DNA from 2 places in the Paenibacillus sp. FSL R7-0189 genome. Region 1 is predicted to be linked to the other one. Evidence: predicted binding sites of a transcription regulator. Region 1 holds the regulator's gene; the other holds the start of a gene.
The links. The regulator Rex, encoded in region 1, represses fermentation and respiration genes when NADH is low (regulators of the CRP and FNR family bind a similar motif). The targets are predictions, from matches to a motif close to TTGTGAAATATTTCACAA.
Positions count from the first base shown of each region.

Region 1 (5,852 bases):
CTTTTTTCGCAACTTCTGTTATGCTGATTAAGAGTCTCAATTGAAAGGGAATAGAATTATAATGAAATTTGCCGTGCTTGATTTTGAAACAACAGGAACCCAATCCGTGGGTGAAATTATCCAGGTTGGCCTTGCAATTATAGAAGAAGACCGGTCCATCTCCCGGGTATATGGTTCCTATGTCAAGCCCGGAACGCCGATTCCTCCTTTTATAACAGGTCTGACGGGGATTACCGATGATGATGTGAAGGATGCGCCTGAGCTGGATGAGATGATGATGGAGCTTGTTCCGCTCTTGGATGATGTTGTGCTCGTAGGGCATAATGTCGCTTTCGACTTCCATTTTTTACAAAATGCTTTAGATCGTTGTGGTTATTTGCCATTTCAAGGGCGGATTTTGGATACGATTGATTTTCTGAAAATTTGCTTTCCTTCGCTCACATCTTATCAGCTAGGCTCTGTCAGCGCTCATTTTGGAGTGACGCATGATCGTCCGCATCAGGCAGATAGTGATGCACTTGCGACTGCTTTAGTGCTGCTGAAATGTCTGGAGGAGCTCTACGAGCTGCCGCTGCTTACGATCCAGAGACTCTGTGAGTTGTTTACCGAAGAGGATAGTGATCTGGGCTGGTACTTTGATGGTCTGCTGCGAGAGCGGGAAGCGGAGACGCTACAGCCCGAAGGTGATCTGACTTTCTATCGTCAATTAGCGCTTGCAGTAGGAGACTGGACGGAGTTAGCGCCACCTAGAGATGAGCATGCTGAGAATCCGCTAGCGAATTTATCTTTTACTGATTATATGGACGAAGTAACCAAACGACTTAAAGACACATTACCGCAGTATGAAAGCCGGGAAGCTCAGGATATTATGATCAATGAGGTGATGACGGCACTTGCCGAAGACAAACACCTACTGATTGAAGCGGGCACAGGAACCGGTAAATCGCTCGGTTATTTGTTGCCTGCCATTTATCAAAGCGTTCGCACCAATGAAAAAGTCATGGTCAGCACTCATACCATTAATCTGCAGGACCAATTGCGCGAGCGGGATATCCCTTTGTTAACGCAGGTAGTTCCTTTTCCGTTTAAAGCTGCTATTTTTAAGGGAAGAGGACATTATTTGTGTCTGCGTAAGTTTGAGCATAAAATTAATAAAAAGGACTTTATAAGCCCAAGGGAAGATGCGCTTACTGCCGCTCAGATGATCGTATGGCTCACTCAAAGTGAATCAGGGGATGATGAAGAGCTGAATTTAAGCGGCCGGGGCGGTGATTTCTGGGAGACGGTGGCAAGCGATACCGATTCCTGTCTGGGCCGTTCTTGTCCGTGGTTCCGCAAATGTTATTATCATAGGGCTAAGCATGAAGCTGGGATTGCTGACGTGGTCATTACAAACCACTCTAAGCTATTCGCAGATGTTAAGGCTGGGCACCAGCTGCTTCCGGCTTACGAGCATCTTGTCATTGATGAAGCACATCATTTAGAAGATGTGGCTGGTAAACATCTTGGCATGCATATGAAGCATTTCACTGTGGCACACACGTTATCGCGACTGTATAAAGATAGCCGAAACGGACAGCTTCCTGCTCTGCGCCAGATATTACAGTCGTCAGGCAGTGAAGAGGCTTCAGAATGGAGCGGAGTCATCGATCGGATTTACCCGGATCTGCTTACCGTCAAAGAAACCTGGGATGCACTCAGCGACAAGCTGTTCAGCCTTTTGCCGGAACGCAGTGATGCAGGGGCGGGGGAAGCGGGACAACTGGTTATGCGGTTGCTTCCCGCCCGTAAGCCGAAGGATTGGGATGAATTAGTTGCGCTAGAGAACACTATGAATCTGACGTTAAGCGATATCATCCGTAAGGGTGATAAAATGCTTAACGAGATGCGTGACCAGGAAAGCCAATCCTCAGCAGACAGTCTTGTTACTGATATTAGCGGTTTATTTAAGGATTTGGCTTCCATCCGTGAGCAAGTAAGATTCTTTATGGGGCTGAATGACGATAATGTAGTATATTGGCTGGAGGCAAATGGAAATTACCGCAGCAAATCACTACAGCTGTATGCCGTCCCTGTGGATGTTAGCAGCCAGCTTAAAGAGTTGTTCTTCGATAAGAAAAAAAGCATCGTGCTTACCTCGGCGACGCTGTCTGTAGATAAATCTTTTCAATTTATGATTGATAATCTCGGACTTAACGAAGCTGCGGAAGAGGGACGTCTAATGACCTCACTCCTTCCATCCCCCTTTAAGTATCGCGAGCAGGCACTGCTAGTTATACCGCGTGATTTTCCTAGTGTGAAGGGGAGTGTGGGCGATGCTCGATTTGTCGATACACTCGTACAGTCATTATCGGAAGCTGCTAAAACAACACGTGGGCGGATGCTGGTTCTGTTTACTTCTTATAAAATGCTGCGTCAGGTATATGATCCGCTTAAAGAGGCTTTAGCCTCACAAGAGATTACGGTGCTTGGTCAAGGCGTGGAAGGTGGCAGCCGGAGCAAGCTGATCCGCCGCTTTCAGGACAGTGCAGCATCCGTTCTGCTGGGGACGAGCAGCTTCTGGGAAGGTGTAGATATTCCAGGTGAAGCACTGACTTGCCTGGCCATCGTGAGACTTCCGTTTCAACCGCCGAATCACCCGTTGGCGGAAGCGAAGTCTGAGTTATTGCAGGCCCAGAAGAAGAATCCGTTCATGAAATTATCTGTTCCTCAAGCGGTTATTCGTTTTAAGCAGGGATTCGGAAGACTGGTTCGCACGGCGCAGGATCGCGGAATAGTTATTGTTTATGATACGAGGGTTATTGAATCTCATTACGGGAAGTATTTCCTTTATTCATTGCCTGGTCCCAAAATGGAGCATATGCTTACTGATCAAATGGTCCCTCGCATAGCGGAATGGCTAGAGGATGGCGGCGCTTCTTAAAACGCTCGTCTTCAGTTTAGCTCCTCCTTATCCTTAAGGGCGGTGTGTTACAGTACCGTCCTTAATAAGGAGAGGTAGACGTTTGAATATGGATTTTCACAAGAACATTACTATTTTTAGGAGGGAAAATATGAAATCGGATAAAATATCAGAAGCCGTTGTTCGCAGACTGCCTGTGTACTTGCGTTTTTTGAATGATCTCCAGAATCGCGAAATATTAACAGTTTCCTCTCAGGAACTTGGGCAAAAGCTTGATCTTAATCCCGCACAGATTCGTAAGGATTTAGCATATTTTGGTGACTTCGGCAGAAAAGGTATCGGCTATGATGTAACGTATCTTATTGAGAAAATCCGTCATATCCTGAAGCTGGATCAACAGCTTAATGTAGCTTTAGTTGGAGCAGGTAATCTCGGACATGCCTTGTCTAATTACAATGCATATCTCAAAGATACTATGAAAATCACGGCTATATTTGATTCGTACGCTCCTAAGGTTGGACGTAAGATCAACTCCCTTACTGTGCAACCGATGGATGAACTAGGCAGCACAATTCGTGAGCAAGGTATTCGCATTGCCATTATTACCGTACCTGATTCAGAAGCTCAAAATGTAGCAGATATCCTCATTTCTTCTGGGATTGAAGCGATTTTGAACTTTGCCCCTGTGATTCTGAAGACACCACCGAATATCCGGGTGCATGCAGCTGATTTTACAACTGATCTGCAAAGTCTTGCTTATTACTTGCGGGATGGAAAGGAAGAAAGCGAACATGAACAACAATAAAACGATAATTAAGGGCGGGTATTTTCTGACTCCGGGAACGGATGAGCCGGTTCTGAGTGGATATATGACTATTGAAGATGATTTAATCACTTACATAGGAAAAGAAGAGCCTCAGATGGAAGCTGGAGTGCAAGTGGTTGATGGCAGCCGTCTGCTGTTCATGCCTGGACTTGTAAACACACATGGTCATGCGGCGATGTCTTTGCTGCGTGGATATGGAGATGATTTAGCGCTACAAGTGTGGCTTCAGGAGAAAATGTGGCCGATGGAGGAAAAGTTCACCGGTGATGATGTATACTGGGGAACCTCCTTATCTGTATTGGAAATGCTGAAGGGTGGAACTACGACCTTCCTCGATATGTATGATCATATGGACCGAGTAGCCGAGGTAGCTGAGTTATCAGGTATCCGTTCCGTATTGATGCGTGGTGTGATCGGGTTATGTCCAGAGGATGTACAGAATCACAAGCTTGCGGAAGCGATTTCTTTTGCCCGTAACTGGCATGGAAAGGCTGACGGTAGAATTACTACTATGATCTCGCCACACGCCCCTTATACTTGCCCTCCTGCCTTCCTGGTTAAGTTCGTGCAGGCAGCGCATGATCTGGATTTACCGATGCATACGCATATGTCCGAAACGAAACGTGAAGTGGAACAAAATGTGGCGGATTACGGGTTGCGTCCTGTAGCTCACTTAGAGAAGCTTGGAATGTTCACACGTCCCTCGATAGTTGCACATGGTGTTCATTTAAATGATGAAGAGATTGAGATCTTGGCTCGCCATAATGTGGGTGTATCTCATAATCCGGGCAGTAATTTGAAGCTGGCTAGCGGAGTGGCTCGGGTTACTGATCTTCTAAAAGCTGGTGTGAAGGTGTCTCTTGGCACGGATGGCGCGGCAAGTAACAATAACTTGGATATGTTTGAAGAGATGCGGCTTGCAGCTCTCATTCATAAGGGTGTCAGCGGTGATCCAACGGCTGTCCCTGCTCCAGAAGCTCTGCGTATGGCTACAGAATATGGCGCGCAGTCCATCTTTTTAAATAATGTAGGCAGACTTGCTGTAGGGATGAAAGCTGATTTCATTGCTATTGATATCGATCAGCCGCATTTGCTGCCACACACAGATCTGTTGTCTCATGCAGTTTACTCTGCTAGCGCTAAGGATGTTGAGCATGTGTGGGTGAATGGTAAACAGGTCATCAAGCATGGACAATGCTTAACCCTGGATGAGGAAGCTATCCGGCGTAAAGCGCAAGAAGCCTTCGAAGGTTTATTGAAGCGTTAAGTCTGGAGAATAACGAATAAATAATAGGCTGCGACTTTTTGCTTTTAGCAAAAGTTGCGGCCTTTTGTGCATTTTTAAGACTGGGAAAGCTAGAAAATTATGAAATTTTGGATAAACACGCAGGTGTGTTATATAATCAAAAAAGATATATTACTAGAAAGGGAGCTGTACCTTGAAGAAAAGGAAAAAATGGATCCTCCTGGGGTCAGTTCTGATTCTGCTCCTGGGGTTTGGACTTATCCAGTTCTATGCCTATATTATGAAAGATCAATGGAACGAGCGTGATATCGCTAAGGATGTTGCCAAAACCAGAGCGGGTCTAACAGAGGTAACCAAAGCACAAAAATCGGTTTGGGATGAAAATGCAGTGTACTGGGTTTTAACAGGAAAAAATGAAGCCGGGACTGCTCTTATGGTCTGGGTCCGCTTTACGGTAGATGGAAAATTTGCTGAAGGCGACGACGCAGTGTTTGCTGAGGAACTAAGTAAAGGAACCTCGGAAGCCCAAATACGCGGCATTATCAAAGCTGATCTTCCGGACATAACGATTGAACGCTTGCTGCCGGGAGTATATAACGGAGAGTATGCTTGGCAGCTTTTTTATAAACAGAGCGGTCGGTATTATTATCAATTTTATCGGTTTTCGGATGGGTCCCGAATGGGTGAAGGTTACAGTTTACCTAAAAGTTAAGCCGAACATAAGGAAATTAAGGGTGGCATAGTAAACAAGCGAACTTATTATAAGTTCGCTTGTTTACATTTATTTGATGTACAAAAGTGATATACTAAGTGATATACTGAATGGGTAGTTATCACCGAATATTCTTTTAAATTCACATACAAAAATAAGCCGATTG
Region 1 covers NZ_CP150223.1:4,767,170-4,773,021, forward strand. The annotation lists gene dinG (ATP-dependent DNA helicase DinG) at 62-2,923, shown strand; gene MKY63_RS20785 (redox-sensing transcriptional repressor Rex) at 3,054-3,707, shown strand; gene MKY63_RS20790 (amidohydrolase) at 3,694-4,995, shown strand; gene MKY63_RS20795 (DUF5590 domain-containing protein) at 5,168-5,686, shown strand.

Region 2 (5,852 bases), 2.3 Mb from region 1:
ATCAAAAAATCGTAGCTTACCGCTGGCCGAAGATTGAAATAGGGACAAGCAGCAGCGATAAAGAACAGAAGGTGCTTCCAGCATCGCAAGCACTTAGTAGCTTGATAGAGAAGTATTTTCCGGCAGATTCCGTAGTGAAGGAGATTGAGCTGGGGTATTACGGTGAGCTGTTCAACTCGGAAAGTCAGGTAGCTTCGCCGATGTGGCGGTTTATGCTGGAGAACGGCAATGCCTATTATGTGGATGCTATTAGTGCGGACATCATCAGTCCTAAGACAACAGAGTAGAAGGAGTAAGGAAAATGGGGATTTCATTTACAGTACTGTCCAGTGGTTCTACCGGCAATGTAACGGTGGTACGAAACGGGGAGACAACACTTATGATTGACGCAGGTTTTAGTGCCAAGCGGATCGATGAGCTGTTGGCCATGCGTGAACTAACGGGTAATGATATAGACGGGATTCTAGTTACACACGAACATTCCGATCATATCAAGGGACTCGGGGCCATGGCCCGTAAATACGATCTTCCGATTTATGCGAACACCAATACCTGGGGAGCTATCGAGAAGGGAATTGGTAAAATACCGGAGTATAACCGGATGATCATGGAGTCTGGCCAGCACAAGGATTTCGGCAGTATGCGAGTAGAATCCTTTGCGATTTCTCATGATGCAGCGGAGCCAGTGGGTTACAATTTTTATGATGGAAAAGAGAAGTTATGTGTAGCTACAGACCTGGGCTATGTTAGTGATAAGGTAAGAGATGCAATTTCAGATGCAGATGTATTGGTGCTGGAGGCGAATCATGATATCGAATTGCTGAGAATGGGACGTTATCCGTGGAATACGAAACGGCGCATCCTAGGCGACATGGGTCACCTTTCCAATGAGGCAGCTGGAGCTGCGCTTAGCGAAATTCTTACAGGGCGGACCAAACGGACCTATTTGGCGCATTTAAGCCGGGATCACAATATGATGGATTTGGCAAAAATGTCGGTACGCGGCGCAATGGAGGATCGGGGCTGTTTTTTCAAAGATAGTGAGTTCAGACTGTGTGATACGTATTATGATCAACCTACGCCATGGGATAAGCTGAGCCAGTCATAAGCTGATCAAGTTCAGCGGTCTTGCGATCTAATTCTTGGCGGGAGATTAGGCCTTTTTCAATCATCAATTCGATCATTGCGCTAAAGGCAAGGGTCATGTGGTAGTGTTCATCCTTTAAGTCACCAAGCTTACCGATAAACTCGACTAAATCCATACTTGTTGAAAAAGAACTCATAATTAATCCTCCTTTAATAGTGTGAATTTATAGTGTAATTAGAACTGAAAACTGTAAAAAATTCGCAGGTGTTTTAGCTGAGGAAAATCCCGAATTGCAGGTTGCCTGTGATACAATTAAAAGCGTGATGAGCAAAGCTAAAATTTTAGGGACACTTCTATTTTATTGTAGTCTTTTAAGTTGCAAAATATTCCTAATAGAGAAGATATATTAAAAGATTATCATAATCTAACGATTGATCGAAACTCTTGTGGGGTTAATGGATAAAGTGAAACTTTTTAGTGATATTTGGAGTCTAATGGTTACAGAGGTTTGGTTCGGACGTGGTTGCTATAGGTTCAGGTCTTAACAACAGTGAACGCTTGGCAATAGAAGGGGGAGATTTTCGGTGGGATTGTTTGATGATGATTTCTATTCAACTAAAGTTTCGCGGTCCAGAGGGGATGAAGCATCAAAGGGATCGTTTGCTAACCGTAGACATTCTGTACGCAGATCGCGTAAAGGGCTATCTACCTGGCAAATATCCGCCGTTTGCTCCTTAGTCAGCGCTGTGGTGGCAGTTCTGTTATTCAGTATGTTTACAGGCCAGATGAGTCATGAGACTGCTCAAAAGCCGGTTGTAACAACTGGAAATGTTGCCCCAAGCAGTAGTGATCCATTTGACCGGATTATTCAAGCTGCTGCCACGGTTCGCCCTGCAGTAGTAAGTATTATCAATCATAAAGAAGATAATGAAGAATTAAACATTCTGGATGAGTCCGCACTAGGCTCAGGAGTGATCTATAAAAAGACAGGAAATAAAGCATTTATCATTACCAATAATCATGTCATCGAAGACTCCGGTAATCTCGAGGTAGTTACAGTGAACGGAGAGACCCGTAAGGCAACACTCGTTGGAACGGATAAAGTAAGCGACATTGCGGTACTCTCTATTGATGCCAAAGGAATCGATACCATCGCGCAGCTCGGTGATTCCTCTAAGCTTCGTCTAGGTGAAACGGTCATTGCTATCGGTAATCCGCTAGGACTTGGTGATACATTGACCTCGGGGATTGTTAGCTATACTGAACGGATGGTTCCCGTATCCCTTAATCAGGATGGAGTATATGACTGGGAACAAGAAGTGATACAGACTGATGCGGCGATTAATGAAGGAAATAGTGGCGGCGCGTTAGTGGATCTCGATGGCAAGGTCATTGGAATTAACACGATGAAGATTTCAGATACGGGTGTAGAGGGTCTGGGTTTTGCAATTCCTGCGAATCATGTGATAGATATCGCTAATGAGCTGGCTGAAAAAGGGCATATTGCCCGTTCGTACTTGGGTGTATATTCAGTTGATTTGAACAATCCGTACGTTCCACTAGCAGAAGATCAACGCAATGAATTGAACCTGCCGAACAGTGTTAAGGATGGAGTAGTTGTTCTAGAAGCCGTTGGCCCTGCGAAGGAAGCTGGACTGCAATTCAATGATGTCATTACCAAATTTAATGATCAATCCATCATATCTACCCTTTCTCTTCGCAAGTACTTATATAATCATACGAAGATCGGTGATGATCTGAAAATTACTTACTATCGAAACGGCGAGGCCAAACAGGCAACAGTTAAACTTCTTGAAAAACCACAGGAATAATATGCTGGAGGTCGGTATATAATGATATAGCAGTTACGACAAGTAGAGCGGACTACCCCTTCGATTCCGAGGGGGTACCTTCTTGAAAAAGCGGATAAAAGTAACGTTTTTGGGAAAGCTATTTTTCTAAAACCATGATAATTATGCCAGAAAAAGGATCTATTTAGGGAATAAACACTAAGTGGCAGCCCTTACATTGGAAGGTAATACTTATTAGGGCAAAACCGGATATATTCGGATGCTTGCTTGCCTTTGCTAATCAGGTGTGGTAATATGATATCAATCATACATTTAGTCCCTAATTCTCGCATTGAAAAGGGCTGTCATATTTGGTAATACAACCTTTTTCAATGTGTGAATTTTTTCTTTGTTTGAAGATAAAAAGAACATATTAATTTAAATTTGTGGAGGTAACACACATGCAAACAGGTACAGTTAAATGGTTCAACGCAGAAAAAGGATTCGGATTTATCGAAGTTGAAGGCGGAAGCGACGTATTCGTTCACTTCAGCGCAATCACTGGCGACGGCTTCAAAACTTTGGACGAAGGCCAACGCGTTGAATTCAACGTTGTTCAAGGCAACCGTGGACCACAAGCCGAAAACGTTGTAAAACTGTAATAATAGAAGAAACCGTCCCAGCTTGTGAAAGTTGGGACGGTCTTTTTATATCTAGTTACTCACTATTGACTTACAGGATGGGAGGAACGGCAATGAACTACCGGAAGAAACCTTTGGAAGAAATACCGGAAGAAAATACCGCAATTTGGGCATGTACCAATGAGGGATGCAACGGATGGATGAGGGATAATTTCGCATTTGAACATGCGCCTTCTTGCCGTCTATGTGACTCTCCAATGGTTCGCAGCACGAAGATGCTACCCCAATTGCTTAATTCGAATGGCGATCTCAAATCGCTGAAGAAGGGTATTTCCATCTAACCAATACCTAAATGAGTCAAGCATTTAATAGAACGACGAACCACTCAAGACGGGTAAACCGTCTTATTTTTTTTGCTTTCTTTGTGCTAAATTGTGATCTTTGTCACAAATCATTTGAATTTCACCGTTAAATGACTATCTTTATGTGACATTTATCACAAAAAGAAGCTTAAATTTTTGACAGAATATAATTAACGAAAAGGGGAGAAGGAAGGGACAAATATGGATACAGTAATGCTGTCGCGTATACAATTTGCGTCGACGACAATATTCCACTATTTCTTTGTACCGGTATCAATCGGACTAGCGCTCTTGATTGCAATCATGGAGACAATGTACGTTAGAAAAGGTAATGAAGAGTACAAAAAAATGGCGCAGTTCTGGGGAAAGCTATTCCTCATCAATTTTGCAGTAGGGGTAGTTACAGGGATATTGCAGGAATTTCAGTTCGGGATGAACTGGTCCGATTATTCACGTTTTGTTGGTGATGTATTCGGGGCTCCACTTGCAGTTGAGGCATTGGCAGCCTTTTTCCTGGAGTCTACTTTTATTGGGATATGGATATTCGGCTGGGATAAGGTATCCAAGCGAGTACATTTACTGTCCATCTGGCTGGTAGCATTCGGTACGATGTTATCTGCATTCTGGATTCTAGCGGCTAACTCTTTTATGCAGCATCCTGTGGGTTTTGAGATAAATAATGGACGTGCAGAAATGAATGATTTCTTCGCGCTTATTACGAACGGACAATTGCTGGTTGAATTCCCACATACAGTACTGGCTGCTTATGCAACAGGTGCTTTTCTTGTAACAGGTATTAGTGCTTATAAAATATTGAAGAAACAAGAGGTTTCTTTCTTTAAGAAGTCTTTTCAGATTGCAGCTATCGTAGGGATTATTTCTTCTATTGGTGTAGCTGTTGCTGGTCACGCCCAAGCGCAATATTTGGTTGAAACTCAACCAATGAAAATGGCAGCTTCCGAAGGACTGTGGGGTAAGAGTGGTGACCCGGCACCTTGGACCGTATGGGCAAACATTGATCCAGAGAATCAAATCAGTACTGGAGAATTTCAAATTCCTTATATGCTGAGTTTCCTTTCATACAGTAAATTTTCCGGTGAAGTTAAAGGTATGCTTGAGCTGCAAGCGGAGTATGAGCAAACCTATGGCCCCGGTGACTATATTCCACCTGTACGTACGACATTCTGGAGTTTCCGGATCATGGTTCTAGCAGGAACGTTAATGATTGTATTGGGAATGTACGCTATGTACTTAATGTGGCGCAAAAAAATGGACCGTCCGAACACTTGGTTTATGCGGTTCATGTTATGGGGCTTGTTGCTTCCTCCGATTGCGAATACAGCCGGTTGGGTTATGACCGAATTCGGGCGTCAGCCATGGACGGTATTCGGACTGATGACAACGGAAGACAGTGTGTCGCCTAATATTACAAGTGGTCAAGTTCTGTTCTCCGTGATTTCTTTTACAACGATTTATTTAATTCTAGGATTAGTGTTGGTCGGATTGTTTATTAAAGTGATTAAAAAAGGTCCTTATGCGATGGATAACGATCACGGCGATTCGAATGATCCATATAACGAGGAGGGTTCCCATGATATCTCTTAATGAATTGTGGTTTGTGCTGATTGCAGTTCTGTTTATAGGGTTCTTCTTCCTGGAGGGTTTCGATTTCGGCGTAGGGATGGAAACACAAATTCTCGCTAAAAATGATACAGAGCGCCGTGTTCTGATTAACTCGATCGGACCCTTCTGGGATGGGAATGAGGTATGGCTTATCACCGCTGCGGGTGCAATGTTTGCGGCTTTCCCGGAGTGGTATGCAACGCTGTTTAGTGGATTCTATATTCCTTTTGTATTTGCCTTATTAGCTCTGATAGCGCGTGGTGTCGCTTTTGAATTCAGAGGTAAACGTGATTCATTGGCTTGGAAAAGAACTTGGGATGCCTGTATCTTTATCGGCAGCTTCCTTCCA
Region 2 covers NZ_CP150223.1:2,462,602-2,468,453, forward strand. The annotation lists gene yycI (two-component system regulatory protein YycI) at 1-287, shown strand, start outside; gene MKY63_RS10640 (MBL fold metallo-hydrolase) at 302-1,108, shown strand; gene MKY63_RS10645 (hypothetical protein) at 1,077-1,283, opposite strand; gene MKY63_RS10650 (trypsin-like peptidase domain-containing protein) at 1,672-2,919, shown strand; gene MKY63_RS10655 (cold-shock protein) at 3,339-3,539, shown strand; gene MKY63_RS10660 (cold-shock protein) at 3,632-3,859, shown strand; gene MKY63_RS10665 (cytochrome ubiquinol oxidase subunit I) at 4,082-5,485, shown strand; gene cydB (cytochrome d ubiquinol oxidase subunit II) at 5,472-5,852, shown strand, end outside.
Region 2: the regulator Rex is predicted to act here: its motif matches at 4,003-4,020, upstream of MKY63_RS10665 (cytochrome ubiquinol oxidase subunit I).